One region of the Salinicola endophyticus genome, then DNA from elsewhere that is predicted to be linked to it. Evidence: predicted binding sites of a transcription regulator. Region 1 holds the regulator's gene; each other region holds the start of a gene.

Region 1 (8,027 bases):
GATGTAAATAATTTTCAATCGCGCCTGAGAGCCTTTCTGGATGAGTACGATGTCGGCTATCGCAGCGAGGGCGCCAGCATCGTGGTCGAGCTGCCCGGCGGCGAGGCGAGCTTCACCGCCATTCGGGTCGGCCTGCGCCTGGAGGCGTGTGCCGCCACCCGCGACGGCCTGGAGACGCTGCGCAGCGTGATCGAGCACTATGCGGCGCTGTTCGCCGGCGACAACGCGGTGCCGCTGCACTGGCATGGCGATGTCGTCGCTGCGCCGACCTTCGCCAACTTTCGCGAGATGCGCGTGGTCAAGAGCGAGGCGCTGTCGCCGAGCATGCGCCGGCTGACCCTGGCCGGTGAGGACCTGGCGCGTTTCGACCACGACGAGGAGTGGCACGTGCGGCTGCACTTTCCGCCGCCGGGGCTGGCGCGGCCGCAGTGGCCGCGACCGACGGCGGAGGGCGCCACGTTGTGGCCGCCGGAAGACGCGCGCGCGGCGATCCGCTACTACACCATCCGGCGCCTGGATCGCGAGCGTGGTGAGGTCGAGATCGACTTCCTGCTGCATGCGGCGCCGGGGCCGGGCGGCGACTTCGCCCGCCGCGCCCGGCCCGGTGATCTCTGCGGCATGGCCGGGCCCTACGGGCGCGGTGTCGCCAGCGCCGCGCACTATCTGCTGGCGGGGGACGAGACCGCGCTGCCGGCGATCTCACGCCTGCTCGAGACGCTGCCGGCCGCGGCGCGCATCGAGGCGTGGCTGGAGGTCGAGTCGCCGGCGGATCGGCTCACGCTGCCGGTTCACCCCGGTGCGCGCCTGCACTGGTGCTATCGCGGCCAGGGCCACGCGCCCAGCGAACAGCTCGCCAGTGCGGTGGTCGCGGCGCTGCCGACGGCGGACAGTGACCGCTTCGTGTGGTTCGCCGGCGAGGCCGAGGTCAGCCAGCGCCTGCGCAAGCGCCTGAAGCAGGAGTTCGCCCTGGCCAAGGGGCAGCATCTGGTCACGGGTTACTGGAAACGCTGAGCTTCGTCTGAAAAATGTCTGCACTCGCCGATGGTTCAGACGAAGCGCGGGCTCATTTAGCCCTATCGAGCACCAGCAGCGGATCGATACGCGTATCGAACCAGTTCATGCCCCAGTGCAGGTGCGGCCCGGTGGCCCGGCCGGTGGCACCCACCGCGCCGATCACCTCGCCCTGGGTGACGTGCTGGCCCACCGCGACATCGATCCGCGACAGATGCAGGAAGTTGGAGCTGATGCCGTAGCCGTGGTCGAGCAGCACGGTGCCGCCGGTGAGATAGAGATCGTCGGCGAAGGTGATCACGCCGCTGGCCGGTGCCTTTACCGGCGTGCCGGTGGCGGCGGCGATATCCATACCCGAGTGGGCCGAGCCGGGGGTGCCGTTGTAGACCCGCTGATTGCCGAAGCGCCCGCTGATGCGCCCCTTCACCGGCCAGATGAAGGCCTCGGCGAAGCCGACCCGGTCGTCGTCGCGGCGGCGCTGGGCGCTCACCGCGGCCTGCTCGCGGGCGATGCGGGCGGCGATCTTGGGCGGCGGTGAGACCGTCTTCGGCGGCACGCCATCGATACGTTCGATCGGCCAGTCGCGTGGGGTGATCGTCACCGACGCCTGCTGCTGCCGGCCATCCGGGGTGACGATCTCGATCGACTGCGCGCCCTGGGCGTCGCGGCCGACGCCGAACACCACCGTGCCGTAGCCAGTGACCCGCAGCGTATGCCCCGCCACCCGTACCTGGCTGCCCGGCGGCACCCGCCCGATCACCATCGAGCCCTGTTCGACGCTGGCGGGGAAGGTGATCGCGACCGGTGCCGCCACGCCAGCGGCGGCCCACAGCCATAGCGTCGCGACCAGGAGCAAGGCGCTCGCAGCGCGATACGGGTGGCGTCCAGCGGGGCGAGATCGCAGGCGGGTGATCGGCAGCATGGGTACGGCGCTCCGGCAGAGAGAAAGGCGCCTATCTTAACGTGCCGACGTCGAGTGAAGCATTGTCAGAGAGAGCGGGGCCGGCATGCCGGCCCCGCTGGGGTGGGAGCTTGTCGCTCAGGCTCAGAACGACTCCCAGTCGTCCTCGGTGCTCGCCATGGCCGGCCGGCGGGTCGCGCTCAGACGGGGGGCTGGCGCTGCCACCTGGGGCGCGGAGGTGGCCGCCGGCATCGGGCGCGACTCGGCCCCGGCGATCTGGAAGCCGGCCAGGGCCTGTTCCAGGCGCTGGACCTGTTCATTGAGACTGGCCGCGGCGCTGCTCGCCTGTTGCACCAGCGAGGCATTCTGCTGGGTGACCTGATCCATCTGCACCACGGCTTCGTTGACCTGATCGATACCGTTGGACTGCTCGGCGGAGGCGACCGAGATCTCCTCGATCAGATCGGTCATGCGCGAGACCGACTCGACCACCCGGCCGATGGTCTCGCCGGCCTCGGCGACGATCCCCGACCCCGCTTCGATCTTGCGATTGGAGGCATCGATCAGCTCGCGGATCTGACGCGAGGCGTCTGCGCTGCGGCTGGCCAGGGTGCGTACCTCGTTGGCGACCACGGCGAAGCCACGCCCTTGCTCGCCGGCACGGGCCGCTTCCACCGAGGCGTTGAGGGCGAGGATATTGGTCTGAAAGGCGATCGAGTCGATCACGCCGACGATATCGGTCACCTGGCGCGAGCTGTCGGTGATGCCCTGCATGGTGGAGACGACCTGATCCATCATCGCCCCGCCCTCGCTGGCGGTGCTGCGTGCCTGGCCGGCGAGCCCATTGGCCTGGCGCGCGTTCTCGGCGTTCTGACGTACGGTCTGGGTCAACTGCTCCATGCTCGAGGCGGTCTCGCCGATCGAGGCGGCCTGCTGGTCGGTACGTGCCGCCAGATCCTGATTGCCGCTGTGAATCTGCCCCACACCCACGGTGATGGTGGTGGAGGCCTGGCGTACGCCACCCAGGGCCTCGGCCAGGTGCAGGCGCATGCCCTCGATGGCGTGCAGCAGGCTATGGCGGTCGTTGGGCTTGAGCGTCAGCGCCCGGGTCAGGTCGCCCTCGGCGATGCCCTGCACCGCGTTACGCGCGTGACGTGGGTCTCCGCCGAGGTCGCTCAGTACGCTGCGGATGATCCACGCCATCACCAGGGTGATCGCGATGCCGATCGTGCCGGCGATCAGCCCCATCTTGAGCACACCCATCCAGAACGCATGCTGGATGTCGCTGACATAGACGTTGGCGGCGAGATACCAGTCCCAGGCGGGGACATGGCGCACGTAATTGATGCGCGAGACGTCGTCGCCGTCGGCGTTGGTCGAGGTGTACTCCAGGGTGCCGTCGTCGGGCGAGTCGGCCAGCGCCTTCAGCTCGCGATAGAAGTAGACGCCGTTGTCGTCACGGAAGTTGCTCATGTCGGTGCCGATCGCCCGCTTGGGGTGATAGACGAGGTGAATCTTGCCATCGAAGGCGTAGACATAGCTGCCGTCGAGATCGAGCGCCGACAGGTCGCGCCGTGCCAGATCCTGCGCCGCTTCGATGCTGAACTCACCCTGGGCGGCGCGATCGGCGTAGCGCTGTACCATTGTCTGGGCGCTGGCGACGAAGCTCTTGAGCCCCTTGACCCGCTCGGCCATCAGGGTGTCGCGCTTCTCCAGGGCCATCCAGCCCACCAGCACCAGCATGCCGAGCCACATCAATCCCACCGTGATCCAGAGTTTTTGCCGCATCGTCATCGCGAAAACCGTCCTTATCCGAGGTGTCTGCCGACTCATATAGAGGAGTGAATTACTAGTCAGCTCCCTTTATCGGCAGCACCTACTTAAGATTGAGATAACGATTCGCTGCGCATCGAGCCGCTGCCGCCGGAGACGTGCGCGGCAGCCCGATACGAGACAAGGGGGCGATGGGGCGAGGGCCTATAAATCGCGGGCCGAGAGAGCGGGCCTAGAGCGAGCGGGTCGAGCGCCAGGGGCGGCGAGAGCAGGGCAACTGCGCGGGAAGAAGCGAGCGGCACGGTTGCCGCCCGTAGCGTTCATGGCAGCGCCGAGGTGGCCAGCGTATTGCCCTCGTCGCCTTCGACCAGACGCGTGGCAGGGAATACACAGCGAAAGCGGGCGCCCATGCCGGGTCGGCTGACGATCTCCAGTTGGGCATCGTGGCGCAGCAGCACGTGCTTGACGATGGCCAGCCCGAGGCCGGTACCGCCGGTGGCGGCGCTGCGGCCCTTGTCGACACGGTAGAAGCGCTCGGTCAGGCGCGGGATGTGCACCGGGTCGAAACCCTCACCATCGTCCTCCACCTCGATCGCGGCGCCATCGTGCCACGGCTTCCAGCGCAGCGTGATACAGCTACCATCAGGGGTGTAGCGCACGGCGTTGAAGACCAGGTTGGAGACGGCGCTGCGGATCTCCTTGGTATTGCCGAGCAGCTGGCGCGGCTCGTCGACCTGCAGCGCGAGCTGCTGGCGTCCCGCGCTGAGCCCGCGGGCGTCGTCGAGCACACTGTCGAGCAGGGCGCGGATATCGAGGGTATCGCGGTCGTTGTCTGGGCTATCGATCTCGAGCCGCGACAACAGCAGCAGATCCTCGACCAGGTTCTGCATGCGCGTGGTCTGCGCCTGCATCTGCGAGAAACCGCGCTGCCAGCGGGTCGGCAGCTGGTCGGCGTGGTCGGAGTAGGTCTCCAGATAGCCGGCCAGCACGGTCAGCGGGGTGCGCAGCTCGTGGGAGACATTGGCGACGAAGTCGCGGCGCATCATCTCCAGCTGGTGCAGCCGGGTCACGTCGCGCACCATCAGCAGGCGTTCGTCATCGCCGAACAGGGTGATATGGAACTGCAGCGTATGCGCGGCGTCGATCGGTGAGGGGATCAGCAGCGGCTCGCGGTAGTCGCGGGCCTCGAAGTAGTCGATGAAGCGCGGATCGCGCAGCAGGTTGGTGATCGGCTGGCCGCGGTCATGGTCGGGCTGCAGGCCGAGCATGTCGGAGGCGGCGCTGTTCCACCACTCCAGGTCGCCGCGCGGATCCAGCATCACCACGCTGTCGCGCATCGCCTCGCAGGAGTCCTGGATGCGCCGCAGGATATCGCGCAGCCGGCGCTGCATCTGGCTCTGCGCTTTCTGGTAAGTGTAGAGGCGGTCGAACAGATCGCCCCATACGCCGGTGCCGGGCGGCGGCGCCTCACGCGGATGGCGCAGCAGCCACACATAGAGCAGGCGCACATGGCGTAGATGCAGGAAGACATAGAGCCCGAGCCCCGCGGCCAGCCCCCAGCCGAGGCCAGCGAACAGCGCGCCGAACAGCTCGCCCAGCAGCGTACCCATCGCGCCGAGCCCGAACAGCATGTAGCCAAGGCGCCACAGTTCGTTGATCCAGTAGCGCACGCTGCGACTTACTCCCTGATCGAAAAGCGGTAACCGGTGCCGCGCACCGTCTGGATCAGATGCTGGTGCGTCTCGCCCAGCGACTTGCGCAGCCGGCGGATATGCACGTCGACGGTGCGCTCCTCGACGTAGACGTTGCCACCCCAGACCTGATCGAGCAACTGGCTACGCGTGTAGGCGCGCTCCTGGTGGGTCATGAAGAACTGCAGCAGGCGGTACTCGGTGGGGCCGATCTCCAGCGCGCTGCCGTGTGAGGTGACGCGATGGCTGGCGGGGTCGAGCTTGAGCCCCTCGACCTCGACCGCCTCCTCGATGCCCGGTGGCGTGGCCCGGCGCAGCACCGCCTTGAGCCGGGCTACCAGCTCGCGCGGCGAGAACGGCTTGGTGATGTAGTCGTCGGCGCCCGCCTCGAGCCCCTGGACCTTGTTGTCCTCCTCACCCTTGGCGGTGAGCAGGATGATCGGCATCTCGGCGGTGGCTTCCTCGCGCTTGAGGCGGCGCGCCAGCTCGATCCCGCTGGTGCCCGGCATCATCCAGTCGAGCAGGATCAGATCCGGCTTGTGGTCCAGCGCCATGGCGTGGGCGCTCTGAGCGTTGTCCGCCTCCAGCACGCGGTAGTCGGCCATCTCCAGTGCCACGGCGATCATTTCGCGGATGGAGGGCTCGTCGTCAACGATGAGTACGGTCTTGGAGCTCATGACAGGCCTCGAGTGAGCCGCCGGAGGAGGCGCGCGTGCAGCGGACAACCTTCCGGCCGTGACAGAACGGTGACGATTACAGCGTGAAAATATGACAAATGCGTGACATCGATATCATCCCTCACATCTCTCATCGAGACCATCGGCCCTGGCGACGGCCGGCGGCCGATGGGGACGAAGGGGCGATCGATGAGGGCAGCGGCTCATATCATCGGCCACAGGCTCAGCACCACGCCGGCGAACAGCAACAGCCCCGACCAGAAGTTGTTGAGGAAGGCCTGGAAGCAGGGGCCGCGCTCGCGCTCACGGATCAGCCACTGCTGATAGATGAAAGTTGCCGCCATCGCTGCCAGCCCCAGCCAGAAGAACCCGCCCAGCGCCAGGCGTGCACCGATCCAGGCCAGCAGCGCCAGCGTGGCCAGTTGCAGCAGACCGATGATCAGCTTGTCGGCGCGGCCGAACAGGCGCGCGGTGGATTTCACTCCGATCTTGATGTCGTCGTCGCGATCGACCATGGCGTACTGGGTGTCGTAGGCCACGGTCCAGGCCAGGTTGGCCAGCAGCAGCAGCCACGCTTCCAGCGGCACGCTGCGGCTCACCGCCATGAACGCCATCGGGATGCTCCACGAGAACGCCAGCCCCAGCACCACCTGGGGCAGATGGGTGTAGCGCTTCATGAAGGGGTAGAGCGCGGCCAGCGCCACGCCGACGAAGGAGAGCAGCACCGTGGGCAGGTTGGTGAAGCAGACCAGCACGAAGGCTGCCGCGACCAGCACCGCGAACAGGATCTTGGCCTCGCGCTCGCGGATACGCCCGGTGGCCAGCGGGCGCTCGCGGGTGCGCTTGACGTGGCCATCGATCCTGCGGTCGGCGTAGTCGTTGACCACGCAGCCGGCGGCGCGCATCAGATAGACGCCGAGCACGAAGATGATCAGGTTGGCGCGATCCGGCAGGCCGTCGGCGGCGAGCCACAGCGCCCACAGCGTGGGCCACATCAGCAGCCAGGTGCCGATCGGCTTGTCGAGCCGGGTCAGGCGCAGGAAATCGGGGATTCGCGCCAGGCCGCGGGGGCGTGGCGTGGGGTCGGCGGCGGTGACGGGATCGGGGCCGGCGGCGGACATCGAATTCTCCAGAACGGCGAGCGGGACGCGACTGGCTGGACCTTACACCACAACCCCGCCGGCAGCGAGGCGTGGCAATGGGGTGCCGCGATAGGGGTAGCAATAGGGGGTAGCGATAGAGGGTAACGATAGGGGGTAGCGATAGCGTACGGGACGTAGCGATAGATATTGCTTTTGTCACGCCGACGTGCTCAGACTCAAGGTGGGCGCGGTCAGCGGATGTCGGCGTCGCTCCTGCGTGTCGATAGGCGCTGGCAGCACTGGGATCGCGGGACAGGGTGGCTCGATCCTTGGGAGTAGAACAATGACAAACCACGGTAAACCCGCCGCCGGCATCCACTACCAGCAGCAGGATGCCAGCTATTTCGACAAACGCGGCCTGCGTCGCCACGCCGGGCCCTGGTCGCTCTGGGCACTGGGCGTGGGGGCGGTGATCTCGGGCCACTACTCGGGCTGGAACCTGGGGCTCGCCTCGGGCGGTTGGGGCGGCATGGCGATCGCCACCGCGATCATCGCGGTGATGTACCTGGGCCTGACCTTCTGTATCGCCGAGATGTCGCCGGCCCTGCCGCACACCGGTGCTGCCTACTCCTTCGCGCGCTCTTCCATGGGGCCCTGGGGCGGTTTCGTCACCGGCCTGTGCGAGAACGTCGAGTACGTGCTCACGCCGGCGGTGATCGTGTTCTTCATCGGGGCTTATCTGGGCAGCATCTTCGAGACGCCGGCGGCGTTCCAGCCGGTGTGGTGGCTGCTGGGCTATCTCCTCTTTGTCGGTCTCAACATCGTCGGGGTCGAGCTGTCGTTCAGGGTGACGCTGGCGGTGACCCTGCTGGCGCTGGCGGTTCTGGTGGTG
Region 2 (8,027 bases), 760 kb from region 1:
CCGCTTCCGACGCCGTTCGCAGTGGACGCCGGCCCAGGCGGCCTGGGTCGCCGACTACTTCGAGGAGGAGATCGCGCCGGTGATCAGCCCGATCGGGCTGGACCCCTCGCACCCCTTCCCGCGGCTGGTCAACAAGAGTCTCAACTTCATCGTCGAGCTCGACGGCACCGACGCCTTCGGCCGCGAGGGGGGGCTTGCGATCCTGCCCGCGCCGCGCTCGCTGCCGCGCCTGATCCGTCTGCCCGAAGCGCTGTGCGAGGCGGGCTTCACCGACTATGTGTTCCTGTCGTCGATGATCCACGCCCATGCGCATGAGGTGTTCCCGGGCATGGAGGTGGAGGGCTGCTACCAGTTCCGCCTGACCCGCAACGCCGACCTCTCGGTCGACCCGGAAGAGGTCTCGGACCTGGCCTCGGCGCTGCGCGGCGAGCTGCTGGCTCGGCGCTACGGCAGCGGCGTGCGCCTGGAAGTGGCCGACAACTGCCCGGACAACCTGATCGACTTCCTGCTCAGGCAGTTCGAGCTCGGCGAGGCGGATCTCTATCGAGTCAACGGGCCGGTCAACCTGACCCGGCTGATGTCGGTGCTGGATGACGTCCAGCGCCCCGACCTGCGCTACCGCTCCTTCACCCCGGGGCTGCCCAAGCAGGTGCGCGGCGACGTCAACCTGTTCTCGATGATCAGCCAGGGCGATATCCTGCTGCACCATCCGTTCCAGTCGTTCACCCCGGTCGAGGAGCTGCTGCGCCAGGCCGCCCGCGACAGCGACGTGATGGCGATCAAGCAGACGCTCTATCGCACCGGCGCCGACTCCTCGATCGTCAGCGCGCTGGTGGAAGCGGCGCGTGGCGGCAAGGAGGTGACCGTGGTGATCGAGCTGCGGGCACGCTTCGACGAAGCCGACAACCTGGCACTGGCCTCGCGCCTGCAGGAGGCCGGCGCCATCGTCATCTACGGGGTGATGGCCTACAAGACCCACGCCAAGATGATGCACATCGTGCGCCGCGAGAAGGGTGAGCTGCGCCACTATGCGCACCTCGGCACCGGCAACTACCACGCCAAGACCGCCAAGCTCTACACCGACTACAGCCTGATGACTGCCAACGAGGCGCTCTGCGAGGACGTCCACCGCGTCTTCCAGCAGCTCTCCGGCATGGGCAAACCGCGCAAGATCAACACTCTGCTGCACGCCCCCTTCACCCTCCACGACACCCTGATCGCGATGATCGAGCGCGAGGCCAAGCTGGCCGAGAGCGGCAAGAAGGCGCGTCTGGTGATCAAGTGCAACGCGATCACCGAGCCCAAGTTGATCCGCGCGCTCTACCGCGCCTCACAGGCCGGCGTACGCTGCGATCTGATCATCCGCGGTATGTGCTGTCTGCGCCCCGGCGTGCCGGGTATCTCCGAGAACATCAACGTGCGCTCGATCATCGGCCGCTTCCTCGAGCATACCCGGGTCTACTACTTCAGCAACGACGGTGCCCACGAGGTGTGGTGCTCCAGCGCCGACGCCATGGAACGCAACATGTTCCACCGCGTCGAGACCTGTTTTCCGCTGCTCGACAAGAAGGTCGCCCAGCAGGTGCGCAAGGACCTCGATACCTACCTGCTCGATAACTGCCAGAGCTGGGTGCTCGACAGCGAGGGACAGTACCACCTGCAGGAGAGCGGTGACGCCGAGCCGATCAGCGCCCAGGAAACCCTGCTCTACGCCTACGCCAGCCAGGCTTGAAGTGCCGTTCGCCGTGCCCTCGGGCGCGGCGATCGCCCTGCCGCAACGTGTCCGCCAGCCAGACACTCGGCAAGCCTGTCACAGCCGATAGCCGAAGTGGGCTTATCCGGCGGCAGGGAATGGGGGTGGAAAAGGACGCTTAGCCCTCGCCCTATCCAGCACCATCGATATCGCCATCTCAACCGCTCGTCAGATCGACATACCTGTGTTCTCAAGCCTCTGTTCTGCCCCCTCGGCTGCCCGCGTCGCGAGCACTCAGATCCCGCCTACCCGGACCATCGGGTCACGCTGAATGCGCGCCCTGAACGAAAAAGGGCCGCGCAGTGCGCGGCCCGAGGCTCGAATGACGAGCGCGTTGCGTGACGGTATCGCCGTGGATCAGACCGCGATCTCGCCGCCATCACGCTTGCGGATCACCACGGTGGCGGCACGCGCGCGCACGCTGCCCGACTCCGGGATGGCGACCGTGGCATCCTGCACGTTGGCGTCCGGGTCGGCCGGCCAGTTGCCCGGATGCTGGATGTTGATGAACAGCGAGGTCTTGTCCGGCGTGGCGAAGATACCGGTCACCTCGCAGCCGTTGGGGCCGACGGCGAAGCGCTTGAGCTGGGCCTGGTCGGCGGCATCGATCACCGCCTTGTCCCCAGGGCCGCGGCTGACGTTGCCCGGCACCACCGCCAGCACCTGGTCGTTGGTGTAGTCGGTGACGTTGTCGTAGCCGTTGTCGGTCTCGATCCACAGGATGCCGCGGCCATCGCCGCGATCGTCGTACCACAGGCCATCGGGGCTGGCGAACTGGTTGAGCTCGGTTAGCCCCGAGAAGTTGTCGGGATCATTTTCGGCGGCGCCGAACACGAACACCTCCCACTCGAAGTTGGTGCCAGCCGGCGACGGCTCGCGCCAGCGAATGACCTGACCGCCCTCGTTGTCGGGCCGCGGGTTGGGGCCGTTGACCGGGGCCGTGGCGTAGCCCACGCCCAGCGCCTCGATGTCGCCGCCCCCGTTGGTGTAGGTGGCGGCGGTGCCCTCGGCGGTACGCTTGGAGTTGTTGGTCAAGGTCATGTAGACCTCGCCCGAGGAGGGGTCGACGGTGCCCCACTCAGGGCGGTCCATCGGCGTCGCGCCCATGAAGTCGGCGGCGTCGCAGGTGTTGATGATGACCCCGGCGAGATCGCGCTCGTTGGCCAGATTGAGCGCCTGCCACAGCGGCCGGCCGTCCTGGGTGGTGGCGTCCGGGGTCAGCGGCAGCCAGTCGCCGCTGCCATCGGCGTTGAAGCGCGCCACGTAGAGGGTGCCCTCATCGAGGTACTTGGAGCCGATCGCCAGGCGGTCGTAGTCCTGGCCCGGGCGATTGGCGTCCTGGGGGTCCCACTTGGCCTTGGAGACGAACTTGTAGATGTACTCGTTGCGCGAATCGTGGCCGGAGTAGAACACCACCGGCTCGCCCTCGATCACCTTGCCCGGCCAGCAGCCCTCGTGGCGGAAGCGGCCGATATGGGTGCGCTTGAGCGCGGCAGCCTCGGTGCCCACGCTGGCGGTGTTGCCGTAGGGGTCGATCTCCACCACGTAGCCGAAGGTGCGCGGCTCGTTGCGGTAGTCGCCGGCGGCGGAAGCCGCGCTCGGCGTGGCGTTGAAGCGCGCGAACTCCCCGTTGGTGCCACCCTGGGCGGTCTCCCAGCCGTAGCGGGCGCGGCCCTCGGGCAGGCCCAGGCGATCGTCGTCAGGGTAACGGTCGCTCGCCTTGGTGAAGACATTGGGCCAGTTCTCCTCACAGGTGAGGTAGGTGCCCCAGGGGGTGAAGCCGTTGGCGCAGTTGTTGTTGGTGCCGCGGGTGCGGGTGCCATTGGTGGAGTAGGCGGTGACCACGTAGTCGCTACCGCGTACCGGGCCGGCGAGCTCGATCGGCGTGGCCGAAGTGATACGACGGTTGTAGCGCGAGCCGCGCTCTTCACGCCACTGGCCGTTGGCATCGAGCATCAGCTTGACCAGGGTCACGCCGTGGGCGTTGATCTCGGTGCGCACTTCATCGGCCGGGCGCGCGCCGCTGTCAGCATTGGTCGGGCCGCCCTGGGGCGCCCACAGCGCGCCCTGATCGATGTACTCGTTGTTGAGCGCCATGATGAATTCACGCGAGGCGCTCTCTTCGCTCAGCGCGAAGTTGTGCATGCCGTCGTGGTTCATGCCCACGCTGGCCGCCTGGTAGTCGGGCGTCACGCTGCGGTCCGCGGACCAGGCGCCAACGCTGTTGTCGAGCGGCGTCCCCCAGGGGATCACCACCTGGGCGACATAGCCTTCGGGCACCACCACCCCATTGGTGCGCGAACCGCGAATCGAGGCGAACGCCAGCGCCAGCGGCGTGGCTTCTGAAGAGCCGCCGCCGGCGCTGCCGTTGTCGTTGCTATCGTCGCTGCTGCAACCGGCCAGACCGAACCCGCCGAGCAGGCCCATGGCCGCCAGCCCGGCCCCGCCCTGCATGATGCCGCGACGCGAGACACGGCGGGAGAGTACCGACGTGAACGGCTCGTTGCCGCTCTGGTTGAGAACGCGATGATCCTCGATTTCCTTGCTCATGGGGTGTCCCCTCTCTGTGAGTGATCCACTAATGACGGTCGACTGATGCCATGGCGCCCGAGCCGGCGATGCGCGCCGCCGGCCACTTGGCGTCCCGGTGACTGCGGTCACCGGGCTGCGTTACCCGGAGGCAACTTAGAGCAGCAACGTGACAACGCCATGACGACTTGGCGGCAGCGCCGCGCCCGCTGCGCGGTCACGAAACCGTCATCTCCCAGTCATTAGGATGCCGAGTCCGGCGGCGGCGAAGACCGCACGCCGCGTTGGATCATTCGCGGGAGCCCCATGATCGACCCCCTTTCTATCAACGCTCCGGCCACCAGCGGTCGACGCTGCGACCCGACCCGCCGCCGCCTCATCGGCGCCCTGCTGGGCGCGGGGCTCGGCGCCGGCATGGGTGGCGTGCTGAGCGGCTGCGCCACGCCGATGACAGGCGCCGCACGCGCCTCGGCACCCGGACGCCAGGTCGAGCTGCTCTATGTCGCCGATACCCTGGAGTGTCTCGGCCCCACGCGGATCGTCGCCCCCGCCACCTATCTCGGCCCGGCGGAGCTGCTCGGTGCCGCGCCCTGGGCCACCGCGGACGGCGTGACCACGCTGGCCGGCAGCGCTGGCGCCGAATGGGCCGACCTCTATACCCCACGACGCGCCGCGCGGCGCCATACCGCCGGCTATGGCGGCCTGGCCGCCCAGCTCGCGCAGCTGCGCCGTGAACTCGGCGCCGAGCGCACCCTGACGCTGGAGAACGGCCAGTGCTGGAGCGGCAGCGGCCTGGGGCATCTCGCCAACGGCAGCGTCGGCGTCGCCGCCAGCCGTCTGCTCGCCAGTGATGCCCGGGTCAGCAGCGACGAGCGCGTGCTCTGGCCGCAGCGGGCCGCAGCGCTCTACCGCGACTACGCACGCCCGGTGCTGGGCAATCTGGCCGCGCCGCCCGCCGGCGTCAGCACGGCGACCCGCTTCGAGCGCGACGGCGTGCGGGTGGCGGTGGTCGGCGCCAGCGATCCCAACGCTCTGGATGAAACTCGCCCCCTCGACCAGTGGTACCAGGCCCTGGCCGAGAGCGTGGCCAAGGCCGCCGAGGACGCCGAGCTGGTGGTGCTATTGGCCGATACCGGCAGCGCCACTGCGCGCTGGCTGGCCGGACGCCTGCCGCGGGTCGACCTGGTGCTGGGCGCCCGCGGCCAGGATTTCTGGCCCACGCTGATCGCGGTGGACAACCCCCACGGCGCCCCGGTGCCGCTGTGTCTGCCCGGCAGCCACGCCAGCGGCTTCTTCCATCTCAGCTGCCGCAGCACCCGGAGCGGCTGGCAGATCCACGCCGAGTTCCAGCGCAACGACGTCACGCCGGACGCCGCGGCTGGCGAGCTGCAGGCGCGCTTCGACGCCCTGCGCGCGCCCTACGCCGGCTGGCTCGACCGCCCGCTGGGCCGTGCCCCCGGCTGGCTGTGGCGGCGCGACAGTGTCGGCGGCAGCTGGGATGGCCTGATCGCCGCCGCCCTCAGCGCCAATAGCGACGTCACCCGCGCGCTGCTCCCGGGGCTGCGCCACGACACCCTGCTGGCCCCCGGCGAAACGATCACCCGCGACCATCTGTGGCGCCTGAGCGGCGGCCATCCGGCGCGGGTCGTCGACCTCACGCCGGACCCCGACGCGCTGAAGCGCCTGCTCGAACGGGCACTGGACAGCAGTCTTGGCCTGCCGCTGATTCTCAATGACAGCCGCGACCTGCCGCGCCTCTCGGCGACCCGCTGGACGCTCGACTACGGCGCCGCCGCGGGGGCACGTGCCCATCTCGAAACGCTGCCGGCAGGGCTCACCTGGCGCAGCTTCAGCGCCCGCCCCCAGGCCGGCGGCGAGCCGCTGTGGCAACGCCTGGAGCGCTATCTCGGCGACCACGGCGGCACCCCGCCGGCTCCCACGCCGCCGAGCGTCGAGGCGCGCTACGTCGAGGGCCATCCCGGCTGGCATCCACAGGCGCGCCTGAGCGTATGACGCCCCCGGCCTGGCTGAACGCCCCGGCACGGTGGCTGGCGCTGTGTCTGCTGGCGTGGCTGGCGGCCCAGGCGCTGAGCGGCACGGCGCGTCTGCTGGCCCCCGCGGCCCCCGGCGCGGCACCGACACCTTTCATCCTCGACCCCGCCGCGCTGCCACCGCTGCCCGCCGCCTGGCAGCCGCAGGCCACCATGGCGGACCGGCGCATCCCGCTCACCGACCTGCCCTACCGGGTGATCGGCCGGGCGCTGAGCCGGGGCGCGAACTCGCTGGTGGTGCTGGCAACCCCCGACGGCCAGCGCGCGCTGATGCCGGGGGATCGCATCGCCCCGGGCATCACCCTGGCACGTATCGATGGCGAGGGCGTGGTGCTCTCGCGCGGCGGACGTCTGGAGCGCCTGGCCTGGCCGGAGCCTGACGCCGCGCCCCGCGGGGCCATCGTCCGCGTCGAGCCGAGCATACCTGCCGCCGCTTCATCCACGCTTTCGGAGTCATCCCCATGAGGCCCCTGCCGTATCGACTGGTGGTCACACTGCTACTGGCCCTGCTGCTCCCGACCCCGGCCCTGGCCCAGTCACAGACCCAGCCCCCCGCGGATGACACCAGCGCCACGGCGGCGGACGCCACCCCGCGCTACGACGTCGACTTCCAGCAGACCAGCCTGCGCGAATTCATCGACAGCGTGGGGCGAATCACCGGCCACGCCTTCATCGTCGACCCGCGGGTCCAGGGCAACATCTCGTTGACCAGCCAGCGTCGGCTGAGCGCCGACGAGCTCTATCGCCTGTTCCAGAACGAACTGCAGATCAACGGCTACGCCACGGTACCGCTCGCCGACGGCCAGGTGCGCATCGTGCCGGCCCAGGCCTCGCGCACCCAGCCGCTGCCGCTCGGCGACGCCGCCCAGGGGGCCAACGTCGCCACCAGCGTGATCGCCACACGCAACCTCGACGCCGCTACCCTGGCCGGCGTGCTGCAGCCGCTGGTCGACAGCCAGGTGGGGACGGTCACGCCGTGGCCGGAGAGTCATCTGGTGGTGGTCACCGACTGGCGCGACAACCTCCGGCGGCTGACCCAGCTGGCCGAACGCCTGGACCGCCAGCGCGATCTCCAGGCCGCGGTACTCCCGCTCGAGCACGCCACCGCCGACGAGCTCGCCGGTACCCTGGATACACTGATGCAGCGCGAGGGTGGCGGTCAGGTGAAGGTGGTGGCCAACCCCCGCGCCAACGCCCTGGTGGCCTACGGCGACCCCGCCGGGCTGGCGCGGGTGCGCCAGCTCGCCGCCTCGCTGGACAAGCCCCAGGCCGAGGCGCAGCAGCGCAACACCCGGGTGATCTATCTCGACAACGTCAGCGCCGAATCGGTGGTCTCGGTGCTCGGCGGGCTGACCGGCGAACGCCCGCAGAACGCGGGCAGCGCCAATCCCCAGGGTCAGGTGCAGCAGCTACTGCAGCGCGCCAGCGGCGGCGATAGCGCGCTGCAGGGCGGCAGCCTCGCCAGCGCAAGCAGCGGCATGGGTAGCCGCGTCGGGCTGCCTGCGCTACCGGACGCCACCAGCCGCAATGCCGCGCTCGCCGGCACCCTCGGCAGCGGCGACGACGCGGTCGGCTTCGCCGTCCACCCCTCGACCAACGCCCTGGTGCTGATCGGCCCTCCGGCACGGCTCGACGCCTACGCCAGCATCATCAAGAAGCTCGACATCCGCCGCGCCCAGGTAGCGGTAGAGGCG
Region 3 (8,027 bases), 980 kb from region 1:
CTGCCGTCAGCCTGCTGGCCTGGGTGCCGCTGCTGGTGGCCGGCGTGGCGCTGGTTCATGGTTTGATCGGTGTGAAGGGAATGAGCGGGTTCTGGCTGGTCGGCTTCTATGCGCTGCTGCTGACTACCTGGCCCACGATTTTGATTGTACTGCTGTTGGCACTGGTGGATACCTTCGCGGATTTTCGCGGTCGCCTGACACGCAGTGATTGACGAGAGGTTCACGAGAATGGAAGTCATTCTGCTCGATAACATCGGCAAGCTTGGCGAACTGGGTGACAAGGTCACCGTCAAGCCCGGCTACGGCCGCAACTACCTGGTGCCCTACGGTCTCGCCGTGCCGGCCACCAAGGACAACGTCGCCGCGTTCGAATCCCAGCGTGCCGAGCTCGAAGCCCAGGCCGCTGCACGCAAGGCGGAAGCCGAAAGCCGTGCCGAACAGCTGTCCGAGATCGAACTGTCGCTGGTCGCCAAAGCGGGCGACGAAGGCAAGCTGTTCGGTTCCATCGGTCCGCGCGATCTGGCCGAAGCGCTGGTCCAGGCCGGTCTCGACGTCGCCAAGAGCGAAGTGCGCATGCCGGAAGGTCCGATTCGCCAGACCGGCGAATATGACATCGCGCTGCAGCTGCACGCCGAAGTCAGCACCAGCGTTCGCGTCGTGGTGGTTGCCGAGTAATCGGTTTCCCCGCGCAGCGACGCTCAAGGCACGTGGGGCCCCGGCCCCACGTGCCTTTTTTCATGGGCGCATGTCTTGCATGGGCGCGTGTCGCGAAAGGCCGGCACGGCCGAGAAGCGCTGGCGGGCGTGGCGAGTCGCGGCGCCGGCTGGGTAGAATGTGCGGCAAATCGTGTGCGGCAAATAATGTACGGCAAATTCCGCCAGCGGATTGTCGAGGGTGATGGCCAGGCATGAACGAACGCGTCGATAACGATCAAGAGACGGCCAAGCTCAAGCTGCCGCCGCACTCGCTGGAGGCGGAGCAGTCGGTGCTGGGCGGGCTGATGCTCGACAACTCCAGCTGGGACACGGTTTCCGAGCGGCTGGTGGCGGACGACTTCTACCGTCAGGAGCACCGCCTCACCTACAACGCCATGGCGGAGCTGGCCGAGGCCACTCAGCCGCTCGACGTGGTCACTCTGTCGGAAGCGCTGGAGCGGCGCGATCAGCTCGAGAGCGTAGGCGGGCTGGCCTACCTGGCGGAACTGGCGCGCAACACGCCCTCGGCGGGCAACATTCGCGCCTATGCCGATATCGTGCGCGAGCGGGCCACCCTGCGCAAACTGATCCAGGCTTCGCGCCAGATCGCCGACAGTGCCTACTCCCCGGATGGGCGCGCCTCCGACGAACTGGTCAACGAGGCCGAGCGGCTGGTGTTCCAGATCAGCGAGTCGCGGCCCAAGTTCGGCGGCCCTCAGGGCATGAGTCAGCTGTTGACCAAGGCGGTCGACCGCATCGACGAGCTGTTCAACATGAAGGGCCAGATGACCGGCATCTCGACCGGCTTTCGCGACCTCGACGAGATGACCTCGGGGCTGCAGCCCTCGGATCTGGTGATCATTGCCGGGCGCCCGTCGATGGGTAAGACCACCTTCGCCATGAACCTGGTCGAGCATGCGGTGGTCGCCGGCGACAAGCCGGTGATCGTGTTCTCGATGGAGATGCCGGCGGAGTCGCTGATGCTGCGTATGCTGTCGTCGCTGGGGCGTATCGACCAGACCCGGGTGAGGACCGGCCAGCTCGAGGACGAGGACTGGCCGCGGCTGACCTCGGCGGTCAACCTGCTCAAGGACAAGCAGCTGTTCATCGACGACACCCCGGCACTGTCGCCCAACGAACTGCGCTCGCGGGTGCGGCGTATCGCCCGTGAGCACGGCAACATCGGGCTGGTGATGATCGACTACCTGCAGCTGATGCAGGTACCGGGGCTGTCCGAGAACCGCACCGCGGAGATCTCCGAGATCTCGCGCTCGCTCAAGGGCGTGGCCAAGGAGTTCAACTGCCCCGTGGTGTCGCTGTCTCAGCTCAACCGTTCGCTCGAGCAGCGCCCCAACAAGCGCCCGGTGATGTCGGACCTGCGCGAGTCCGGTGCTATCGAGCAGGACGCCGACGTCATCGCCTTCGTCTACCGTGACGAGGTCTACAATAGCGATAATCCCGACAACAAGGGGCTGGCCGAGCTGATCATCGGCAAGCAGCGTAACGGCCCCATCGGTACCGTACACATGGCGTTCATCGGCAAGTACACCCGATTCGAGGACCTGGCCCCGGACAGCTATGGCCAGCATTACGAGTAACGCATCAAAGGCTTGAGGAGTCACACCTATGGCAGGCGGTTTTCAGCGCGGACGGCGCCAACGCGTCCCCAAGATCGAGGTTCGCGGGCAACTGGAAAAGCTCGAACGCGAGGGGCCGTTCAAGGAGTGGCTGGGTATGCCGGATCTCTATCGGCACTGGCTGACCGTGGACGGCGAACTCTACAGCTACCAGACCGAGGATGCGGAGCTGCCGGTGGTAGTGGGTGACCGCGTGGTATTCCGCTACAAGGAAGCCAAGGCGGGGCGCTGGATCGACCGCAACTCCCTGGGCAAGGCGATCGACCCCTCCGCCTACCAGTAGGCGCCGGCCCCACGCCCGGCAGAGGCCGTGCCGGGTGCCGCGCGAACGGCGGCGGAGCCTGTCCACGGGCGCGCTGTCATATGACTGTCATGCGCGGCTGCCACCCTGGCGGGCATGAACCCTGCCCCGACTGCGCCCCTCGTTTGCCCACTTCAGCGGCTGCTCGATACGCGCGATCTATGCATGCATTTCCAGCCGATCGTCAGCGTGCCGACCGCCCGGGTGCTGGGCTACGAGGCGCTGGCCCGCGGCCCTCGGGGATCGCCCTACGCGACGCCGTTGCCGCTCTTCGATGCCGCCCGCGAGACCGGCCAGCTGGCGCCACTGGAGCGGCTCTGCCGCGAGCGTGCGGTCGAGGGCTGGGTCGCCACCGGGCTCAGCGAGCTGCTGTTTCTCAATGTCACCCCCGAAGTGCTGATCGATCCGTCGCACATCGGCGGCCAGACCGTGGCGCTGCTGGCGGCCCACGGCCTGAGCCCGCAGCAGATCGTGATCGAGATCACCGAGCAGTCGCCGGGCATCGACCCGGGGCTGATGGCGGAGGCAGCCCAGCACTACCAGGCGATGGGTTTCGCCATCGCCCTGGATGACCTCGGCGACGGCTATGCCGGGCTGCGCCTGTGGTCGCAGCTCAACCCCGATTACGTCAAACTCGATCGCCACTTCGTCAGCGGCCTCGACCGCGACCGGGTCAAGCGCCGTTTCGTGCGTTCGATCGTCGATATCGCCCACAGTCTGGGGAGTCGCGTGGTCGCCGAAGGGGTCGAGCGCGAGGGCGAGCTGCAGGCGCTCGTGGAGCTGGGGGCCGATTTCTACCAGGGCTGGCTGTTCGCGCGGCCCAGCCCCACGCCGCAGGACCAGCGCGCCCAGCTGGAAACGCAGCTGGTCGCGCTGGCCGCGGCGCGGCGCCAGAGTGTCGCGGTGACCGAGATCCGCCGCCTCAGCGTGGCGTTGCCGACGCTGAGCATCGGGACGAGAGTGGCCGAGGCGGCGGAGTGTTTCAGTCGCCTGCCGAGCGCCAACGCCCTGGCCGTGGTCGACCAGCGTCACCAGCCGCTCGGCCTGCTCGGGCGTCAGCAGTTGATGACGCTGCTGGGCAAGCGCTACGGTTTCGATCTCCACGGCCGCCAGCCGGTCGAGACGGTGATGCAGCAGCGCGCGCTCTGTGTGGAGGCGGGAGAGCCGCTGGAGCAGGTCTCGCGCAAGGTGACCGGCCGCGACGAGTCGATGCGCGATGAGGATTTCATCATCACCGACGCCGGCCGCTACCTGGGCATCGGGCATGTCATCAACCTGCTGCAGCTATTCACCGAGCAGCAGGTTCAGTTGGCGCGTCAGGCCAATCCGCTGACGCAGCTGCCGGGCAACCGGCCGATCCGCGCCGCCCTCGAGCACTATCAGCGTCAGAACACGCCCTTCGTCGCCTGCTATCTCGATCTCGATCACTTCAAACCGTTCAACGATCGCTTCGGCTATGCCCTGGGCGACCAGATGATCCTGACCCTGGCGCGGGTACTGAGCGAAGCCCTGGAGCGTGAGGACTTTCTCGGCCATCTCGGCGGTGACGATTTCATTCTGCTGCTCGAAAGCCCCGCTGGCCTGCACCTTCGGCTGGCCGCACTGCAGCAGAACTTCGCCGCCGAGAGCCTCAAGCTGCTGCCGGAGACCGAGCGCCGCGCTGGCGGCTTCGAGGCCAAGGACCGCTTCGACCAGCTGCGCTTCTTCCCCCACACACGGTTGTCCATCACCGCGCTGCGGGTGCCGGTGAATGCTCGCATCGACAGCTTCGGTGACCTCTGGAGCCGCTTCAAGAGCGCGGCCAAGCGGGCGCCCCACGGGCGTGTGGTGGTCAGCTTGCGCGGCGAGCAGCGCTACCCGCAGCGATGATCCTAGGGTGGCGTTCTTATGCTGCAAATGTCGCCACTGACATATAGTCTTAACAAGAATCCGACCTAATGGTCAGGATGCGCGAGGCCAGCCAGGCCAAGCGCCAGCCGGGTGTCCAGCAGGGATGGCTGAACGCCGTATTCGCACATGCAACCCGAACAGGAGGGAACCATGGACCTCAAGGAGCTCACACGCTTTTCCCGCGATCACGACAACTTCGAGATTCGCGTCATCGCCCACGCCGGTAGCCGCTACTACCAGGTGATGGTGGAGCCGGAAGATGGCTCGACCCAGGTACTGACACGCCGCGGCAAGCCGATGCTGTTCCGCGCGCTCGACGATGTCTACGGGGAACTCAAGCAGGCCGGTATCCACCGTGCCTATCTCGTTCAGCAGGTCGCCAACGACGAGATCGTCGGCCACGAGCCGCACTACCACGATCCGTTGCTGTCACGCATGCCGCTGGTCTTCTGAGCGCTTCGCTGACCGCTTCTCTGAGCGCTCGCTCGGGCGCTGAACCCGCGCCTCGATCCTAATCAATCCAACGCTTCACACACTCACCGCGGCAAGTCGACGAGGACTTGCCCGATAGCGGTGGCGTGCGCGCGTATCAGCGGCGCTGATAACCCTCGGCGTGCTCGCCGCGGCCGTAAGGCGGCTCGGTATCCAGACGCTCGAGAAAGGCCCCCGCCTGCGCCAGGATCGCCTCGCGGCGCGACTGCGCCATCTTGTCCCAGCTGCCATAGATCAGCTTCATGCGCTGATTGCCCTTGAGTCGCTCGCGATGGCGCTCCAGGAAGTGCCAGTAGAGGCTGTTGAACGGGCAGGCGTCGCCGCCGGTCACCTGCTTGACGTCGTAACGGCAGTGGCGGCAGTGATCCGACATGCGGTCGATGTACTTTCCCGACGCGCAGTAGGGCTTGGAGCCGAGGTAGCCGCCGTCGGCATAGAGGGTCATGCCAAGGGTATTGGGCAGCTCGACCCATTCGAAGGCGTCGGCATAGACCGCCAGGTACCAATCGCACAGGGCGGCGGGAGAGACGCCGCACAGCAGGGCGAAATTGCCGGTGACCATCAGCCGCTGGATATGGTGCGCGTAGGCGTTGTCGCGGGTCATCTCGATCGCCCGATGCAGGCAGCGCAGATCGGTATCACCGCTCCAGTAGAAAGCTGGCAGACCGCGGCGGGCGTTGAGCCGATTCTCCTGCTTGTAGCCGGGCATGCGCTGCCAGTAGATGCCGCGCACGTACTCGCGCCAGCCGAGGATCTGGCGGATGAAGCCTTCGGCGGCGTTGATCGGCGCGTGCCCGTCCTGCCAGGCCGTCTCCACCGCCTCGCACACCTCCTGTGGCGAGAGCAGGCCGATGTTCAGCGCCGCGGCGAGGCGCGAGTGGTAGAGCAGCGGCTCGCTGTCGCTGATGGCGTCCTGGTAGGTGCCGAAGTCGGCCAGCGCATGCGTGATGAAGTGACGCAGATCACCCAGCGCCTGGCGCCGAGTCACCGCCCAGTTGAAGCCTTCGAGGGTGCCGAAATGCTCACCGAAGTGCGTCGCTACCAGCTCGGCCACCGCCTGAGTGGTGGCGTCCATGCGGTGACGCGGTGGGGTGGGGAAGTCGAGACCCTGGTCGATCGGCGCGCGGTTGTCATGATCGAAGTTCCACTGGCCGCCGGCCGGCTCGTCCGCGTGCATCAAGAGCCCGGTCTGCTTGCGCATGTGACGGTAGAAATCTTCCATGCGAAAGCGCTTGCGTCCCGCCATCCACTCGCCGAAGGCATCGATCGAACAGTAGAAGCGGTTGTCCGGGTAGAGCCGCCAGCGGGTGCCGCGGCGCTGGATGCGTTCGAACAGCCGCCACTCGCCGGGATGGGTGACGCGGATCTCGTCGCAGGCGTAGGCCTCGGCCAGGCGCTCCGCCTCTTCGAGCAGGTCGTGGTGGTTATCGTCATCATCGAGCGCGCTGTAGTGCACCTGATACCCTTTGTCGCGCAGGGTGTCGGCGAAGTGGCGCATCGCCGATAATAGCATCACGATTTTCTGCGGGTGGTGCGGCACGTACTCGCCCTCGGCGCGGACCTCGCACAGCGCGATGAGGGCATCGTCCGGCGCTTCGACGAGAACGTCGAGTGTCTCGCTGAGCTGGTCGCCGAGTATCAGGATCAGGGGGCGCGACATGATCTTATCCATGACTTATACACATGATGTTCATCGTATAAGTTAATCGCGGTTAAGCAAGGCGGGAGTGGTAGACTGTCGCCAAGTGATGTATCGGCAGACAAGGAGAGGATATGGCGGCCCGTTACGGAGTCATGCTGGTCAATCTGGGAACGCCAGCGGCGCCCACGGCCAAGGCGGTGAGAGAGTATCTAGCGGAGTTTCTGGGCGACCCGCGGGTGATCGACGCGCCGCGCTGGCTGTGGTGGCCGATTCTGCACGGGGTGATTCTGCGCATTCGTCCCCCCAAGGTGGCCAAGGCCTATGCCTCGGTGTGGCAGGAGGAGGGCTCGCCGCTGCTGGCGATCGGGCGGCGCCAGCAGCGCGCGCTGGCCTCGGCGCTGGCCGAGCGCACCGGCGAGGCGATTCCGGTGGAGCTGGCGATGACCTACGGTCAGCCGAGCATGGAGCAGGCCGGGCTGGCGCTGCGCGATGCCGGAGTCGACAAGATCCTGGTGCTGCCGCTCTATCCGCAGTTCTCGCGAACCACTACCGGTGCCGTTTTCCAGCGTCTGGCCAAGGCGCTGGCCCCTTGCCCGCACCTGCCGCAACTGCGCTTCGTCAATCACTACCACGACCACCCGGACTATATCGCCGCGCTCGCCGCCAGCGTACGCGAACACTGGGAGACCCTGGGCGATCGCGGGCGCCTGCTGATGTCCTATCACGGCATACCCAAACGCTATGTCGACAACGGCGACCCTTACGGTCGCCACTGCCAGCGCACCAGCGCGCTGCTCGCCGAGGCGCTCGAGCTCGAGGAGGGTAGCTGGTTCCAGAGCTATCAGTCGCGCTTCGGCCGGGAAGAGTGGCTCAAACCCTACACCGACGAGACGCTCAAGCAGTGGGGCGCCGACAAGACCGAGTGTGTCGACGTGATCAGCCCGGCGTTCGCCGCCGACTGTCTCGAGACCCTGGAAGAGATCGACGCCGAGAATCGTGAATACTTTCAGGAGGCCGGGGGTGGGCGCTATCGCTATATCCCGGCGCTCAACGACCGCCCCGAGCATATCCATCTGCTCAGCCAGCTGGTGGCGGAGAACACGGCTGGCTGGTGAGCCTATCTCTGCACTCATGATCCAGCGAAGAAAGGGGCGCCAAGCGGCGCCCCTTTTGTTCTCTTGTTGGCTCTCTCGCCGGGTGTCGCCTTGGGTTTCGGTCGCGTTTCTTCATCTGCGCGGTCACGGCGACTTTAACAGCCTTGGTGTCAGGGCAGCGGCGAGTTGCCCTGGGGCGCTTCTTCCACCGTGTGCTTGGATCGGTCGCTCTCCAGCTCCTGCGGATTGCCGCGGGTCCGCGGGTCCGGCTTGAGC
Region 4 (8,027 bases), 1.8 Mb from region 1:
GGGCAAGGCGCCGAACACTTCGACGTTGGCCGCCCAGCGATTCTCGGTGAAGAACTCCAGGCCGTAGCGCTCGAGCGCCGGCCAGCTGGAAGCGATCAGCGAGGCGATGATCGCCCCGAGTAGCAGCAGCACCGCGAAGGCGAAGGCAAACAGCGTGCGCTCGAACCACACGTCGATGCGTGCCTTGCGCTGAAGCCGCCTGCGGGTGGCCTCGCTCAGTCCGCCCAGACCGCCGCCGGTTTGAATCGCTTGGGGGGTGGCCATGTCAGTTCCTCGTCGGCTTGCCACGCTGCCGCCGGAGGTAGCGGCAGTACTGTGTCGTTGCATACGCGCTCGTTACTCACGCGCTTATGGCAGATTCGATCGTTCGATACACGATCGCGACGGGAGCGGTGAAGCACTCGCCGTCGCGATCGGGACTCAAGGGATTACTGCTTCCAGACGGCTTCGCCGTTCGGACCCTTGATCTCGCTCCAGCTCTCACGAACCATGTCGGCCACGTTCTTCGGCATCGGCACGTAGTCGAGCTCCTTGGCCATCGCGTCGCCGTTGCTGTAGGCCCAGTCGAAGAACTCGAGCGCCTGGCGTGCGGCATCCACATCCTGCACTTTCTTGTGCATCAGGATGAAAGAGGCACCGGTGATCGGCCAGCTGTTGTCACCCGGCTGGTTGGTCAGCACCAGGTACATGCCCGGGGCGTTCTTCCAGTCGGCATTGGCGGCAGCGGCCATGAACGAATCCATGTCCGGTGCCACGGTCTTGCCGGCCTTGTTCTTCAGGTGCACCAGGTGCAGGTCGTTCTGGGCGGCGTAGGCGAACTCGACGTAGCCGATGGCGCCATTGGTGTTGGCGATCTGGCTGGCGACGCCTGCGTTGGCCTTGGCACCGACACCCGCCGGCCATGCCACCGACTTGCCCTCACCCACGGTGTTGGCGAAGTCCTTGCTGACCTGCGACAGGTAGTGGGTGAACAGGAAGTTGGTACCCGACCCCTCGGCGCGATAGACCGGGGTGATCTTGGTGTCGGGCAGCTTCATGTCCGGATTCAGCTTGGCGATGGCTTCATCGTTCCAGCTGGTGATCTTGCCCTGGTAGATATCGGCCAGCGTCTTGCCGTCCAGATTGATCGCGCCGTCGATGCCGTCGACGTGGAATGCCGCGACTACACCGCCCATGACCATCGGCCACTGCAGCAGACCGTTCTTGTCCAGCTCTTCCTTGGTCATCGGCGCATCGCTGGCACCGAAGGTCACGGTCTTGGCGGTGATCTGCTGGATACCGCCGCCGGAACCGATGGCCTGATAGTTGAGGCCAACGCCGGACTTGTCCTGATAGGCATCCGCCCACTGGGAGTAGACCGGATACGGGAAGGTCGCACCGGCGCCGGTGATGGCTTCCTGGGCCTGGGCAGCAGCGGCGCCCAGGATCAGGGACCCGGAAACGAGCGTAGCGAAGACATGTTTGAGCATAGCGATATCCTGTTTCCACCTTGGATGGATGCGTGTGCGATAACGACGTTGCGAAGGTTGCCAGCACTCTCAGGACGCCACGTTACGTCAGACGCGTGACACTTTTATGACAGCCTTGTCATCGTCATGAAATGTGACATTCGACGAAACTGATGCGTCAGGAGTGCGAAAGAGCCACCGCGCGACCGCAGCCCGCTGGCGATCGCCGATGGTCTCGAGAGCGGTCTCGGCTACCGGCCGCAACCGTCGCGGCACCCACACTGCCAAGCCAAGATGACAACAGGATGACAAGGGTCAAGGCGCGTAACCGCTTGCACGTATTGAGTAAACAGCATCCAAGGTGGGTAAGATCGGCTGCGAGAGCGCAGCCGAACGCACCGGAGGCAGGCGTGGAGAAGGATGATGAAGGCTTCGGCGCGAGTGCATATGGTGGCAGGTGCTGCGCTGCCTGACTGTCAGGCGGCGGGCGACGAGGTGCGCTTGAGTGCCGGGCCCGACAGCACGCGGACACCGATATTACCCAGCAGGGTCGCCCCCAGCATGGTCAACACCGTGGGCCAGGCGCTGGCCAGTTCGAAGGCACCGACCAGCGCCCCCGCGACCGCCCCGCAGGTGAACTGCAGACAGCCCTGCAGCGCCGTCGCGGTGGCACTCATGCGCGGAAAGTGATCGAGCATCGATGACATCGCGTTGGGGCTGATCAACCCCTGCATGCCGACGAAGACCACCATCAGCGGCGCCACGCTGTAGATCGAGTCCAGCCCCGAGGCGACCAGCGCGACCAGGCCGATACCCGCACTCAGCTGCACGCCGAGCCCCAGCAGCAGGTTCTGCTGCGGCGTGCGGCGCTTGAGCAAGCGAATATTGAGCCGGCTGGAGGAGGCCATGATCAGGATGTTGGCACCGAACACGAAAGGATAGAGCGTGGTCGAGAGGCCATAGTGCTCCATGTAGAGATAGGGCGAACCGGTGATGAAGGCGAACATGCCGGCGAACGACATCGACACCGCCCCGATGTAGCCCATCGCCTCGCGATGACGCAGCACGCTGCGGTAATTGCCCAGGATCTGCCCCATCGAGGGCGCGTCGGGATCACGCCCATGGGTTTCGGGCAGAAAGCGTCCCAGCAGCCACAGCACGAAGGCCGCGTAGAGCGCCAGAAACAGAAAGATCAGCCACCAGTCGGCCAGGTGCAACAGCGCACTGCCCAGGGCGGGCGCCACCAGCGGCGCCATCATCAGGATCATCACCATGGTCGACATCACCTTGGCCGCCTCGCGCCCGCTGAAGCGGTCGCGCACGATCGCCGCGGAGTTGACCACACAGGCACCCCCGCCGAGCGCCTGGACGAAGCGCCAGCCCCACAGCGTGACCAGTGAGCCGACCTGGGTCAGCGCCAGACTCGCGAGCAGGAAGACGGTCAGCCCCGCCATCAGCACCGGCTTGCGCCCGAACCGATCGGATAGCGGCCCGCACACCAGTTGTCCCAGGGCAAAACCGAGCAGGAACACGCTCAGCGACAGCTCGGTATGATGCACGCTGGCACCGATGGAGGCCGCCAGCGCCGGCATGGCGGGTAGATAGGCATCGATCGCCAGCGGCGCCAATGCGGTATTGGCGGCCACCAGCAGCGCCAGACGACGCGCGCTCAGCGGCGTCACGCTAGACTCCTCGACAACACGATTTCCTCCTCGCTGCGAGCGGATGAGACACACACGGCCAGCAGCCAGCGGTGCCGTTGACACGGATGATGACGATACAAGAAGGCGGCGCGGTCAGCGCCAGGCCCCGGCCGGGACGACAGGGCCGATGATCGCACGCGCGACGACAGCGTCGCGGACGCGCAGAGAGACAGACATGGGTGGCGTCCCCTGTCGGACCAGTGACACCGGCCCTGGCGCACGCGACGGACACGGCCCCGATCGCGGGCTCATCGGGTCAGTGCGGGGACACCTTGGCGTGCTGGGACTCGAGCAGCTCGATCAGCGGCTGGAACTCGTGCCGGTTGTGCTCGCTCATATGCATGAGAATACGATGAGCCTCGAGGATGCGCTGCTGAATCGCTTTCTCGTCGGCCTCGACGTGGGGCAGCTCAGCGAGCTCGGCTGGCTCGGTGAGTGGCGCCTCCACCAGGGTGAAGTAGCGCGCGAACCCCATCACGTCCAGCATGCGCCGCACGTCGGGATGCTCGGCCACGATCGTCGGCGGCTGCTCCAGCCGCCCACGTACCGCCAGCGCCACCTTGGCCAAAAAGCCCAGCGCCGTGGAGTCGACGTTGGTCGCCTCGCGCAGATCGACCATGACCGCACGCAGGCCCGGCAGATCCGCCAGCCGCTGCGCCTCGGCATCGAGCGTCGCGCACAGCGTCAGGCGGACATCGCCGCAGAGCTTGAGCACGAATACGCCCGAGTCGAAGGCCGCCTTGATTCGCCCTTCAATCATGCTCGAAACCACTCAGTGTCATCATGCTGAGATCATCCGGCAGTTGATCTCCCAGCGCCAATCCATCCTTCAGATCGTCGACGCGGGTACAACGTGTCACGCGACGCTCGAGTTCCTTGAGCCGCGCATCCAGTGAAGCCGCCGGCAGGCATTCGAGCACGCCGTCGGAACAGAACCAGAGCTGGAATCGCTCGGGTAATGGACAGCCATAGATGGGGTACTCGACATCCGGAAACAACCCCACCGGTGGCCCTTCTCCGCCCAGGTAGCTCGCCCCCTCCTCGCTGGCGAGGATCGGCATGGGCAGCTGAGCGCCGAGCGCATAGTGCAGAAAATGGCGCTCATGGTCCAGTACCCCGGCAAAGATCGTAGCGTGCTTGCCGATACCGGTCTCCAGCAGCTCGCGATTGAGCTCGCCCAGCCAGCGCGAGGGAAACGCTTCCGGCAGCAGCGTGCGCCACTGCGACAGCCAGCGGTTGCAGAGATACTTCAGCAGTACGGTGACGAACGCCGAGGAGGCACCGTGGCCGGCGACGTCGGCGAAGTAGAAGAAGCTGTAGCGCTCGTCGCAGCGCTGGAAATCGAGAAAATCTCCGGAGAGATAGAGCGAGGGCGCAAACCAGTAATCACAGCGCACGCCGCGATGGGTCATCCCCGGCGGCGGCAGCAGCTTGCGCTGCACGTGCCCGCCGGCGCGCTGATCCTCGCGCAGGATCTCCAGGTGTCGCTCGAGACGGTCGTTGAGCGACTGAAGCTCCGCGCGGCTCTCGTCGTGGGCGCGGGCCAGGCGGTCGAGATCGAGCGCGCGACACACCAGCCGACGCAGGATGTCGGCATGCGCCAGCGGCTCGACCAGATAGTCGATCAACCCGGCATCCATCGCCTTGTGCAGATCGCCGTCGCGGCGGCTTTCGCTGACCACGATGGTCGGCTGCCCCCGGCTCAGGGTCTGCCAGCCGTCGTGCGAGACCGCGCGCACGTGCGCCACGATCAGATCGCAGGCAACCGGCAGCGCCGCCAGGGAGTGCGCCGCCACCACGCGCGCATCCAGGCGGGCGATCTCGCCCACCAGCATCTCGCGCTCCCGCCCCGGCAGGTCGATCACGCCGATCACGGGCTCATCGCTCAGCGTTTTGGACACGGGGTCACTCGGCGAAGTCGTCTTCGCTGTAGTGGAAATCGTTGCCGAAGTCGCCGCTGGCGAAGGGGTCCTTGCCCGCCTTGCCGTTACTGATCAGGAATTGACGACGCTGCAGATAGGCATCGCGGATGAAGCTGTAGCGATCACCCTGGATCAGCGACTCCTGATCGAGCAGACTCGCGCGCAGATCGACGTAGCGCAGGAAGGTCAGACCGTAGCGTGTCTTGTCATCTTCGACATAGGTCACCGGATAGGTGTAGATATCGAGCGGCAGACCGCTGGTATCACGCACCGTGCTCGGGCCGAGTACGGGCAGCACCAGGTAGGGGCCGGAATCGACACCCCACACCGCCAGCGTCTGACCGAAGTCCTCCTCGTTCTCGTCGAGCCCCATGCGCGTGGCCGGGTCGAGCAGGCCACCGACCCCCAGGATGGTGTTGATGACGAAGCGGCCGGAGGCCGTCCCGGCATTGCCCCACTCCCACTGCAGCACGCTGTTGAAAGCGGTGCGGATCTCGCCGAGGTTGGAGAAGAAGTTGCCGACACTGTCACGCACGGGTTCGGGGGTGACCGCCTTGTAACCCTGGGCGACCGGCTTGAGCGCATAGCGATCGAGCGTGTCGTTGAACTGATAGACGCCACGGTTGAACCCTTCCCACGGATCCTGTGGGTTGCTGTTCTCACCGCTGGAGGCACAGCCCCCCAGCGCCAAAGCGACGGCGGCGCCGCTCAGCCAATGAATCGATTTCATCAACACGCATTCCCTTTACGCAGTATGACACTGCCCGCACTGTAGCCCGCGCCGAACGAACACACCACCCCCACATCGCCCTCCTCGAGGTCGTCGCGATGCAGATGCAGGGCGATGATCGACCCGGCCGAGCTGGTATTGGCGTAGCGGTCGAGGATGATCGGGGCCTCGCGCTCGCTCGCCTCGCGCCCCAGCACGCGCCGCGCGATCAGATCGTTCATGTGGCGATTGGCCTGGTGCAGCCACAGCCGAGTGACCGACTCGCCGGTCAGCGACTGACTCTCCAGATGCTCCAGGATAAGCTCCGCCACCAGCGGGCACACCTCCTTGAACACCTTGCGCCCCTCCTGCACGAACAGCTTGTCATCGGCGCTGCTGTCGGCTAGGCGGTTGAGGAAGCCGAAGTTATTGCGGATGGCGTTGGAGAAGCGCGTGGTCAGCCGCGTGCCGAGCACGGTGAAGTGCTCGCGCTCGCGGGCCAGATGATCCGCCTCCAGCAGCACTGCGGTGCAGGCGTCACCGAAGATGAAGTGGCTATCGCGATCGCGGAAATCGAGATGCGCCGAGCAGATCTCGGGGTTGACCACCAGCACCCGCTCGAGACTGCCGGCACGAATGGCGTTGGTCGCCATGTCGATGGCGAAGGTGGCACTGGAGCAGGCCACGTTCATGTCGAAGGCGTAGCCGCCGGCCCCCAGTGCCGCCTGCAGCTCGACCGCCACCGCCGGATACGGGCGCTGCAGGTTGGAGCAGGCGACGATGATCAGATCGAGCTGGTCGGCGCGAATGGCGGCCTGCTCGAGCGCCTGGCGTGCCGCCGCCAGACCCATCTCGGCCTGCAGCGAGAGCGCCGCGTTGTCACGCTCTTCGATCCGCGGACGCATCCGCGCGGGGTCGAGGATACCGCTCGCCTCCATGACGTAGCGGCTCTCGATGCCCGACGCCTTGAGGATGAACGCCTCGCTGGAGTGGGCCAGCGGATCGCGCTCACCGCGGGCGATGGCCTCGGCGTGGCGGGCGTTCTCGGTGTCCACCCAGGTATTGAAACTGGCGACCAGCGCCGCGTTGTCGATCGCCTCCGGCGGCGTGAACAGGCCCGTCGCCGTGATGACGGCTTGCGTCATGACTCACTCCTTATGCGGCGAAGGCCGCAGTCCCTCTCGATAGTGCGGCGAGCGCCGCGGTCCCTTCTCGATGGCGCGGCGAATGCCGCGCTCGCTCGGGATGACGCGGCAAGAACCACGCTCCCTGCCGATGTCGTGCGGCCAGCGCCGCTATCCATGTCGCTGTGACGACGAGCGCCGTCTGGCCCCTGCGCGCAGCGCCAATCTCTGCCACGCATGATACGCCGGGGGCGGGCACCGGGATGCAACGGCGTCATGGCGCCTGCCCGGTGATCTCGCGCCAGCGCCGCGCCAGGCGCTTCTCCGAGACACTCTCGAGTGTCCCCAGCTGCTGGGCGAACAGCGACACCCGAAACTCCTGCAGCCACCAGCCGAACTCGATCAGCTCGGCGGGTACGACGCCCTCGCGCTCGGCGGCCTGACGGCGGGCATCGAGTCGGCTCTCCCACTCCTGCACCTGCTGCATCGCGAGCTGATCACGACGGCGATCGCGTGGCGCCTTCTCGAGCCGAATCTCGGCGGCCTGCATGTAGCGCGGATAGTGTTCGAGCCAGGGACCGGCATCGCGCACGAAGCCCGGATAAACCAGGCGCTGCATCTGCGCCTTGAGGTCACTGTAGCTCAGGGCCAGGGCAAAACTGACGTTACCCTTGAGCTGCTTGGTCACTGCCAGATGCCCCTCCAGCGCCTTGTGCAGGTCGTCGAGCAGCCGCTCGGCGTAACCCACCAGGTCGCCCCGCCACTGCTCGATACGCGCATCGAAAGCCTCACTCGAGCGCGGCAGCGGGTCGGCAGCGACGGTTTGCGCCAGCACCGCATCGATCACGTCCTGGGTCAGCTGCTCACGGGTTCCCACCTTGGTGAACAGCAGCGCGCACGCCTTGAGCTGCGGCAGTTCCCGCTGCAGGTAGCGCAAAAGCTCCGGCAGGCGGCGGCGCGCCAGCGCCACCACGCCATCCCGGTGCGCTACGGCAGCGCGCTCGGCGTGGTCGAACCAGGCGATCTGGAGCGCATCGCCGACCGGCACCAGGGCCGGGTAGACCTCGACCTGGATACCCGCCTGGCGGCTGGTGCTGGAGTCGGGCAGCGGGGTCTGCGGC

Evidence for each region. Region 1 encodes PhoB, which activates phosphate uptake and scavenging genes when phosphate is short. Its sites were predicted from a motif close to TGTCATANNNNTGTCANA; they were not measured.
Region 2: the regulator PhoB is predicted to act here: its motif matches at 4,451-4,468, upstream of ABV408_RS15665 (alkaline phosphatase PhoX).
Region 3: the regulator PhoB is predicted to act here: its motif matches at 4,540-4,557, upstream of ABV408_RS04210 (DUF6482 family protein).
Region 4: the regulator PhoB is predicted to act here: its motif matches at 1,564-1,581, upstream of pstS (phosphate ABC transporter substrate-binding protein PstS).

Annotation. Positions count from the first base shown of each region.
Region 1 is NZ_CP159578.1:4,220,682-4,228,708, reverse strand. It holds gene ABV408_RS19060 (siderophore-interacting protein) at 1-1,011, shown strand, start outside; gene ABV408_RS19055 (M23 family metallopeptidase) at 1,064-1,867, opposite strand; gene ABV408_RS19050 (methyl-accepting chemotaxis protein) at 2,057-3,706, opposite strand; gene phoR (phosphate regulon sensor histidine kinase PhoR) at 4,006-5,355, opposite strand; gene phoB (phosphate regulon transcriptional regulator PhoB) at 5,364-6,053, opposite strand; gene ubiA (4-hydroxybenzoate octaprenyltransferase) at 6,257-7,174, opposite strand; gene ABV408_RS19030 (amino acid permease) at 7,479-8,027, shown strand, end outside.
Region 2 is NZ_CP159578.1:3,456,253-3,464,279, forward strand. It holds gene ppk1 (polyphosphate kinase 1) at 1-1,732, shown strand, start outside; gene ABV408_RS15665 (alkaline phosphatase PhoX) at 2,111-4,303, opposite strand; gene ABV408_RS15670 (hypothetical protein) at 4,589-6,295, shown strand; gene ABV408_RS15675 (hypothetical protein) at 6,292-6,798, shown strand; gene gspD (type II secretion system secretin GspD) at 6,795-8,027, shown strand, end outside.
Region 3 is NZ_CP159578.1:878,713-886,739, forward strand. It holds gene ABV408_RS04185 (hypothetical protein) at 1-212, shown strand, start outside; gene rplI (50S ribosomal protein L9) at 229-675, shown strand; gene dnaB (replicative DNA helicase) at 908-2,293, shown strand; gene ABV408_RS04200 (hypothetical protein) at 2,322-2,615, shown strand; gene ABV408_RS04205 (bifunctional diguanylate cyclase/phosphodiesterase) at 2,799-4,502, shown strand; gene ABV408_RS04210 (DUF6482 family protein) at 4,674-4,976, shown strand; gene ABV408_RS04215 (cryptochrome/photolyase family protein) at 5,113-6,675, opposite strand; gene hemH (ferrochelatase) at 6,789-7,772, shown strand; gene ABV408_RS04225 (Na+/H+ antiporter subunit G) at 7,922-8,027, opposite strand, start outside.
Region 4 is NZ_CP159578.1:1,731,645-1,739,671, reverse strand. It holds gene pstC (phosphate ABC transporter permease subunit PstC) at 1-264, opposite strand, end outside; gene pstS (phosphate ABC transporter substrate-binding protein PstS) at 429-1,469, opposite strand; gene ABV408_RS07930 (Bcr/CflA family multidrug efflux MFS transporter) at 1,925-3,130, opposite strand; gene ABV408_RS07925 (STAS domain-containing protein) at 3,408-3,911, opposite strand; gene ABV408_RS07920 (SpoIIE family protein phosphatase) at 3,904-4,986, opposite strand; gene ABV408_RS07915 (VacJ family lipoprotein) at 5,057-5,803, opposite strand; gene ABV408_RS07910 (beta-ketoacyl-ACP synthase III) at 5,803-6,927, opposite strand; gene hrpA (ATP-dependent RNA helicase HrpA) at 7,181-8,027, opposite strand, start outside.